uncultured Dysgonomonas sp.: one gene and its partners. The protein of the gene in region 1 interacts with the protein of each later gene in a pairwise test. Links are inferred from orthologs where the notes say so. Each region holds a gene or a part of one and is shown on either strand. Other genes may lie near its edges.

What was found.
Region 2: the proteins of pepT (region 1) and tpiA interact in binary tests that used the Escherichia coli proteins (3 or more experiments, as listed by UniProt). The link is inferred for uncultured Dysgonomonas sp. from one-to-one orthologs.
Region 3: the proteins of pepT (region 1) and pepE interact in binary tests that used the Escherichia coli proteins (3 or more experiments, as listed by UniProt). The link is inferred for uncultured Dysgonomonas sp. from one-to-one orthologs.

The regions. Positions count from the first base shown.
Region 1 is NZ_LT599032.1:181,039-184,140, reverse strand. Bases 167-3,102 are described here. They hold pepT (peptidase T), read left to right. Parts: upstream 167-992; coding sequence 993-2,213; downstream 2,214-3,102. Other genes in these bases: gcvT (glycine cleavage system aminomethyltransferase GcvT), read left to right, coding at 2,247-3,102; QZL88_RS00765 (DUF5041 domain-containing protein), read left to right, coding at 167-596. Outside these bases: more of QZL88_RS00765, read left to right, coding at 1-166. UniProt on the Escherichia coli protein: Cleaves the N-terminal amino acid of tripeptides.
Region 2 is NZ_LT599032.1:1,920,828-1,923,759, reverse strand. What follows is about bases 63-2,828. They hold tpiA (triose-phosphate isomerase), read left to right. Parts: upstream 63-955; coding sequence 956-1,702; downstream 1,703-2,828. Other genes in these bases: folE (GTP cyclohydrolase I FolE), read left to right, coding at 2,374-2,828; QZL88_RS08200 (SPOR domain-containing protein), read left to right, coding at 1,834-2,337; QZL88_RS08210 (BT_3928 family protein), read left to right, coding at 63-920. Also shown: more of QZL88_RS08210, read left to right, coding at 1-62; more of folE, read left to right, coding at 2,829-2,932. UniProt on the Escherichia coli protein: Involved in the gluconeogenesis. Catalyzes stereospecifically the conversion of dihydroxyacetone phosphate (DHAP) to D-glyceraldehyde-3-phosphate (G3P).
Region 3 is NZ_LT599032.1:3,201,710-3,204,608, forward strand. Bases 128-2,860 are described here. They hold pepE (dipeptidase PepE), read left to right. Parts: upstream 128-1,006; coding sequence 1,007-1,714; downstream 1,715-2,860. Other genes in these bases: QZL88_RS13480 (hypothetical protein), read left to right, coding at 128-575; QZL88_RS13490 (4'-phosphopantetheinyl transferase superfamily protein), read right to left, coding at 1,733-2,359; QZL88_RS13495 (DUF5040 domain-containing protein), read right to left, coding at 2,359-2,860. Also shown: more of QZL88_RS13480, read left to right, coding at 1-127; more of QZL88_RS13495, read right to left, coding at 2,861-2,899. UniProt on the Escherichia coli protein: Hydrolyzes dipeptides containing N-terminal aspartate residues. May play a role in allowing the cell to use peptide aspartate to spare carbon otherwise required for the synthesis of the aspartate family of amino acids.

The DNA of each region.
Region 1 (3,102 bases):
CACAGATTAAAAAAGAAGATCCTTTGAATCAGTATCAGACGGAACGCATATCTAAAACTGATTTGATACATGCATTAGAATTGGCTGGTGTATCTATTCATAAATTTTATTTAGGGCAGTTCGACAAGCAATACACTATTTCGCTTATTCAGGAAGAATATAAAGAAAACAAGTTGGTTGATTCAAAGGTATTATTTGCTAATACCAATGCCTATTATTATATACCTGATGTAGCTCCTGCAGGGGATGAAACTCTTTATATGGACTATATAGATCAATTGAGTTTCTATTCTAAAAATGATGGTGGTAAAGTCTCAGTGACTATTTCTTCTTATAATGCAAATTTCAGAAGCAATTTAGAGCAAAAAATAGAACGGAAGGATCAGTTTTATAATTGGCGTGGTTACAGTAAAACCGATTGGATATTAAATAAGCAGGTACCATTATTGGTATATGCTTCTTCATGGTATGATGAAAAGTATGATTTTGAGCGGTTTTGCGGTGTTGTAGACTTATCATATAATGAGAAAGATACGCAGGAATTGCTTGATTCATCTACTCATTATTATGTGATAAGCTATAAGGTTACGGAATAAAAACAGATAAAGAAAAAGACCGTCTGAATATTTCAAACGGTCTTTTTCTGAGCCTCTTGTCGGATTCGAACCAACGACCCCGAGATTACAAATCACGTGCTCTGGCCAACTGAGCTAAAGAGGCAAGCGGGTAAGCTGACTATATCGCGTCGCTACAACCGACTGCCCTTGCTGCGATCAAACCCTGGGGGATTAATCGGGAGCTGACCGTATAGGACTTACCCGCGACAAAAGTAGATAAATTTTTCATATTCACAAAATGTGAATTCGATTTTTTCCTTTGATTTCCTTTTACTACATTTGTATTGGAAGTCTTTTCCAGAAAAAGAAGTTAGATATCAGTGACTTATAAATTGATGCTTTATACGAAAAAATATTAAGAAAAAATAAAATAACATGACAGTAACAGATCGTTTCATCAAATATGCAAAATTTGATACAGAATCGGATACAGAAACAGGTATAACCCCAAGTACTCCGGGGCAAATGGTTTTGGCTCGCGAAATAGAAAAAGAACTTCGCGAAATAGGTTTGGAGGATATAACACTGGACGATAATGCCTATCTGATGGCTACTCTTCCTGCTAATACGGACAAGAAGGTTCCTACTATCGGTTTTATAGCCCATCTGGATACCAGCCCTGATTTGTCAGGTAAAGATGTGAATCCCCGTATTGTAAAAAACTATGATGGAAATGATATAGTACTGAATAAGGATACTAACGTGGTGCTTTCCCCTGCCGATTTTCCCGAGATGCTCGATTATAAAGGGCAGGATTTGATAGTAACAGATGGCAATACATTGCTTGGTGCAGATGATAAAGCGGGTATAGCTGAAATTATTACAGCAATCAAGTATCTTCAGGATCATCCTGAAATAAAGCATGGGAAAATCCGTATCGGATTCAATCCTGATGAAGAGATCGGACTGGGAGCACATAAGTTTGATGTGGAAAAATTCGGTTGTGAATGGGCATACACGATGGATGGCGGCCCAATTGGAGAACTGGAGTATGAAAACTTTAATGCTGCCGGTGTAAAGATTAATATACAGGGTAGAAGTGTACATCCCGGATATGCAAAAGATAAGATGACAAATGCACTTGTGGTTGCCAATAAACTAATATCCTTGCTTCCTGCCAGCGAAAGGCCGGAACATACGACCAAATATGAAGGCTTCTTCCACCTTACTAATGTGTCGGGGACAGTAGATTCGGCTACAGTAGGCTATATTATTCGCGACCATGACCGGAATCTGTTTGAAGGACGTAAGCGTTTGATGCTCGAAACTGTGGATTTCATCAATAAACTATATCCTAACAGTACTACAGTGGAGATAAAAGACCAGTATTATAATATGCGCGAAAAGGTAGAGCCTGTGAAACATATTGTGGATATGGCTTTTGAAGCTATGGAAGCAGTAGGGGTGACTCCTATTGTGAAACCTATACGTGGAGGTACAGACGGCGCACAATTATCATTTAAAGGATTACCTTGCCCGAATATTTTTGCCGGAGGGCATAATTTCCATGGGCGCTACGAATTTGTTCCTGTACAATCGATGGAAAAAGCTGTAGAGGTAATTGTAAAACTGGCAGAGATAGTTGCAAGTAAATAGAATAATGTTAATACTTAAAATATATAAGCAAATATGAAGAAAACACCTTTTACGGATATCCACATTGCACTCGGGGCAAAAATGCATGAATTTGCGGGTTATAATATGCCTATTGAATATTCCGGTATAATAGATGAGCATATGACTGTATGCACAGGAGTAGGAGTATTTGATGTTTCGCATATGGGCGAAATTTGGGTTAAAGGTCCACGAGCCGAAGCTTTCCTGCGACGGATGATGAGTAATGATGTGGCTTCCCTCGAAATAGGTAAAGCGCAGTATTCTGCCATAATAAATGATCAGGGAGGGATTGTAGATGATATTATCGTGTACCATTACGAACCCGAAAAGTATATGCTTGTTGTGAATGCATCCAATATAGAGAAAGACTGGAAATGGTTGACAGAGCATAATGACGAATTTGCAGATTTAGAAAATGCTTCGGATAAGATCGCTCAATTGGCAATACAAGGGCCTAAAGCTCTGGTTACACTACAGAAATTGACTAAAATAGATTTGACCAAAATTCCTTATTACTCATTTGCTATAGGTAATTTGACCGGTTCCGCACTTGATAATGTGATCATATCCAACACTGGATACACAGGTGCAGGTGGTTTCGAGATTTATTTTTATCCACAATATGGTGTAGATATATGGAATGCTTTGTTCGAGGCTGGAGAAGAATTCGGAATTAAACCGATCGGACTTGGCGCTCGTGACACATTACGTCTCGAAATGGGATTTTGCCTCTATGGTAACGATTTAGATGATACAACTACTTCTATCGAAGCCGGACTGGGTTGGATTACTAAATTTACCGAAGGTCGTAACTTTACGGCACGTCCCATATTAGAAAGGCAAAAAGCAGATGGTGTAAGCCGTAAGT
Region 2 (2,932 bases), 1.7 Mb from region 1 along the record:
TTATAGTATTCAGGTATTGTGAACGGATTAGCAACTTCTTCACAGGTAAAACTTATTGGCTGGCATTCCTATATATAATTATTTTTATCAGTTTATTCACATTCCGTAATTACATATATGAGCCGCTATTTGATTTCCGCCCATACAAAATAGGGGCATCCATTCCCGAGCAGATGGGGGTGGAAGAAGGTAAGGGCAGGGAAGAAGTATCGATGCTGGTCTATGCCAAAGACGGAGTGGAAAAAGAATTTACAGAGGAGAATTATCCATGGGAAGACAGTACCTGGGTCTTTGTGAGGATGGAGACCAAAGTGCTGAAAGAAGGTGAGACTTCGAAGATAAAGGATTTCGTGATAACTGAACTCTTTTTTGATGCAAAGAAGTCTGAGGTTATAGCCCAAAATGATATTACGGCTGATATATTGTCCGACAGCAGTTATGTATTTCTGATGTTGTCGCCGTCTCTTGAAGATATGAGTACATGGTATCTCAGCAACTTTGAGGATGTAAACAATTATGCGGATTACGGAGGATATAAATTCTATTGTGTAACATCGTCCGCTACAGATGAAATATTACGCTGGTCGAAAGAAAACGTTATAAACTTCAAATTCTGTACGATGGACGAACGGGCCATAAAAACCATTGTGCGTTCCAATCCGGGAATGATATTACTGAAAGACGGAGTGGTAATCAATAAATGGGCAAATGTAGAAGTTCCTGCTGAGGAAGACTTGATAAAGCCTTTGGAGGAATTGCCTTATGGTCAGCTAATAGACACCGAAAGACAGGGTAAGAAAAACCTCTTTTGTATAAGTGTAGCTTTCGCATTGCCTTTGCTCGGTCTTAAAGGGCTGGATTTCCTGTTTTTCAGGCGGAGAAAGAAAAAGGAGGAAGCCCGGAAGGAAGCCGAAGAATAAATTCAGTATAATAATATAAATAAAACGCTTTAATTATGAGAAAGAACATTGTTGCAGGAAACTGGAAAATGAATAAGAACCTACAGGAAGGAGTAGCTTTTGCTAAAGACCTGGAAGCTGCGTTGGCAGGTAAGACATTGAAATGTGATGTAATTATCGGAACACCATTTATTCATCTTGCTAGTGTTGCATCATCTACTAAATTGGGAGTTGCCGCACAAAATTGTGCAGATAAAGCTTCTGGTGCTTATACCGGAGAAGTGTCGGCTGCTATGGTAGCATCTACCGGTGCAAAATATGTTATCCTTGGACACTCTGAACGCCGTACATATTACGGAGAAACAGATGCTATCCTGAAAGAAAAAGTATTACTTGCATTGGCAAATGGCCTTAGCCCTATTTTCTGTATAGGTGAAACTAAAGATGAAAGAGAGAAAAATGTGCATTTCGATGTAGTTAAAAAACAAACTGTAGATGCATTATTCGAACTTTCGGCAGAAGATTTCTCTAAAATCGTTATAGCTTACGAACCGGTTTGGGCTATTGGTACAGGCCTTACAGCTACATCAGCTCAGGCTCAGGAAATGCATGCTTACATCCGTCAGATTATCACAGATAAGTATGGTAAAGAAGTAGCTGATAACACTTCTATCCTTTATGGAGGTAGTGCAAATGGCGGAAATGCAAAAGAATTGTTCGCATGTCCGGATATCGACGGCGGACTTATCGGTGGTGCTTCTCTCGATGTAGAGAAATTTATCCCTGTTATTGAAGGATTCTAATTCGGTACTATAAATTGCAGGGCTGGAGACAGCTCCTGCAATTACTTTTAAATAAAGGGCTATCCGAAGCCGAATATAATTATTATACTTGGACGAACGATAAACAGGTCAGTGACCTCAAATAAATCAGTATGAAAAAAAGTCTTTATATCTTTCTTGTTCTGTGCCTGTTTTCAGGTTTTGCGTTAGCACAGGATGATAATAAAACGATTATAGATGAACTGAATTCATCTAAATGGGGACAAGGAAATATCAAAGTGATGCAGGACGAAGCTGTACAGAATATACTGGGGGTTCGTCAGATTACTGTTATAGATACTACAAAAACAGTGGGTGTAATCGACCCTACAGCCAATTTTACAAAAGTAAGGGGCTTTAAGATTCAGGTTTTTTCGGGCAATAACCAACAACGTTCGAAAAGAGAAGCCGAATCGAAGCAGGCACAAGTTAAATCTGCTTTCCCTGAGTTGGAGACAGTAGTGAGCTTTCAGTCTCCATTCTGGCGTTTGCGCGTTGGCAATTTTACAAGCAGGGCAGATGCCGATGGTGTGCTTAAAGAGATGAAAAAAACATTCCCGGCCTTCGGGCGGGAGATGTATGTTGTACCCGATGTTGTGAAAAAACCGGTACAATAAATTATAAATTTAAATCAGACGATAAAAATCTTCACAATGCAAGAAGAACAAAATATAGAACTGCTGGCAAAGCATTACAAGGAAATTATAAACCTGTTGGGCGAAAATGCGGATAGAGAAGGGTTGCTAAGTACCCCGGTAAGAGTTGCAAAGGCCATGCAGTTTTTAACTAAGGGTTATCATGAAGACCCTGAAGAAATCCTGAGAAAAGCCTTCTTTAAAGAGGACTACAGACAAATGGTAATAGTTAAAGATATAGACTTTTATTCCATGTGCGAACATCATATGTTGCCGTTTTGGGGGAAGGCGCATGTAGCTTATATTCCGAATGGCTATATCACGGGGCTGAGTAAGATAGCCCGTGTCGTGGATGTTTTTGCCCGACGCCTGCAAGTGCAGGAGCGTATGACTCTTCAGATAAAGGAATGTATTCAGAAAACACTTAACCCGCTCGGGGTCATGGTGGTGATAGAGGCTCAGCATATGTGTATGCAGATGCGGGGCGTGGAGAAGCAGAATTCGACAACCACAACTTCCGACTTCACCGGAGTATTTAATCAGGCAAAGACCCGCGAAGAGTTTATCAATCTTATCC
Region 3 (2,899 bases), 3.0 Mb from region 1 along the record:
ATGAAAATTTTCCATACCTGCTTCCTGTAAAACCGGGAAATAATGTCCGGGTATTCTGGCTTGAAAATTTAGAAGTAAAACTCGGAAAGTCTGTTGCTGACAAGATTTTGGGTGCAACTTTCAGTTATACGGGAGTAGATACGGTGTATGCAATACGAAGCGGGCAGGTTGTAAGCGTAAAGAACGGCACACGCGACAGGATAATACCGGAGGCAGGAACAGTGTATTATGACGAAGCCTCCCAAAGTCTTATAGAGGTAGAGCATAAAGACGGAACTATTGCCCGGTATGTGTGTATGACGTCAGGAAAGAGCCTATTGGAAGAGGGCGACAGGATAATTGCCGGACAGCCGCTTGCTGTTTTTACACAAAAGGATGATAATCAAGAAATGAAAGTGGGAATACATCTTTTTCGTTTGGGGAAGAAATTCGAATATGAGGTGATTATGCCGAAATATTATACCGATAGTGGACTGATACAACCTGAATACGGGAAAGAATATGTTGGTGCTTCTGCAAAGGAAATAGTGGAGAAGGAATTGACGAAAAAGGAGAAGAAAAATCTGAACTTGTAGATGTGTCTGTCTTTATTTTATAGCTGGTAGCTTTTTCTTTATCAATTTTTATTTACTTTATCTATATCTATAGCCTTGACTGTTAGTCGATAGCTGGCAGTTCTTTGAAAGATTGATATGAGGATTTAAAAATTGAAAAGATATAAAAAGCGTCACCTTTGTTACCTTTTAATAGTTACGGGTTACAAGGTGTTAACTGCTAACTGATATATGTGTCACCTTTGTTACTTTTTTAGCGAGCGTTTCTTTAGCACAGGATAAGATAGATAATACAGAGCTAAAAAAAGCGACAGTATAAAATAGTGTAAAAAGTGTCAAGTTTGTCAACTTTTGAATGTAGAGTACTGCATTTACTTATTGTAAGCTGAAAAAGGATACACCTTTTCTGTAAGTTTAAATAGTTTCGTATATTTGTGAAAAACGTTATTATTATGAGATTACTATTAATCAGCAATTCGACCAATCCCGGAGAAGCTTATCTGGATTATCCGAAGTATAATATTAAAGAATTTTTAGGAGATAGACCGGTTAAGGCATTGTTTATTCCTTATGCGGCAGTGACTTTCTCGTATGATGAATATGAAGAGAAAGTAAATAACCGCTTCCAAGATATAGGGCATAGTGTCGTTGGTATTCATCATTTCGAAGATCCGAAGAAAGCGGTTGAGGATGCTGACGCTATTATAGTTGGCGGAGGAAATACATGGAAGCTCGTGCGTATGATGCGAGATAACGGCTTGATCGACCTTATCCAGAAAAAGGTAAAAGGAGGAACACCATATATTGGATGGAGTGCAGGTTCAAATGTAGCTTGTCCTACATTGCGTACGACGAATGATATGCCTATTATCGACCCTAAAGGTTTTGATGTAGCTAATTTAGTCCCTTTCCAGATCAATCCTCATTATCTGGATGATCATCCTTCCAATCATGGGGGAGAGACCAGAGAAGTGCGTATTAACGAGTTTATCACCGAAAATCAGGATATATATGTAGTAGGACTGCGTGAAGCAACGATGCTTAATATTGAAGGTGATGTATTGAAACTGATAGGGAAAAGATCTGCCCGCATATTCAAATATGGCCAGGAACCAAAGGAACTAACCGATAAAGATGATTTTAACTTCTTGATGAAATAAAGATGTTTGTCTGGGGGATTAGTTCTGCTCTTCCAGGCAAACCATAACAAAATCCGGTTCCACTTTGTAATAAGCTGTGAACTGATGCCCTGAACCTGTACGGTACTCCGATGCTTCGAATATACCTTTCTGTCCGGGGATAAACTGTCCGACAAACAGATGTTCCCTGAAATCAATACTATCTGCGTCCAGAAATTTGAACATGGCTTCTTTGGCCGACCAGTGTAGGAGGAGATGTGCCAGTTCGTTATCTTTATCTATATACTCACCTTTCCCTATGACACGGTTTTGTACACGCATTATCTTATCGGATATCTGTTCTATATCGAGTCCTATTGGCTTTTCTCTATTAATGGCTACAGCAACGAATTTTTTGGTATGTGATACACTTATATGGAACGACTTGTCTGTCAGGTAAGGTTTTCCCGACGGGTTGTAATATACCTGCTTTTCTTCACCTGCCAGTTCTTTGATCAATAGCCGGGCAGAGAGTATTTCCAAAACACGGGATTCGGACTTGATGGAATATATGTTCTCAACCCAGTTATGATGAGATAAGGCCGAGAGAAGTTCTTCCCTGGTCTCTTCTATTTTCCATACACCTATCAGTGTAGCTGCGGTTATATATTCCTTGTAGTAAAGCATTACGGTTTCAAAGGTAAAACTTTTTCCATCAACTCAGCAAAGATGGCAGCCATACGTTGCTGAATATATTTATCCTGTCCTTCATCGGGATGCCAGCCAAATTCTTCCCTGTTAATTGTCTCATTATTATGGGCGTATAATATGCTGTATTGCTTACCGGTAACAGGGTGCAGATGGTTTCGTGAAAAGCCTATGTATCTATCGAATTCCACGATGGGGAATCCCCATTTTTCGCCCAGTTTACGAATGGCCGGATTGAAAATGGTACGGGCATCGTGCCAGTGGGTACACATAACGATTACCACAGGCTTGCCGTTTTTTGTACCATAGTATTTAGAGTCTTTGTCGAACTTCAGATTATAGCATTCGGTAATGTAGCGTTTGATCACATAATCGTATGCTGCTGCATAGTTGGAACGGTCGAATGGGACAGGGTAATCTTTGTAATTCAGCTTTAGCCCTGCCGTATCGGCAACATTCTCGTCGTGAACATGCATGATGACGAATGCATCTGTCTCTTCCAACTCTTCTTTGGTATAT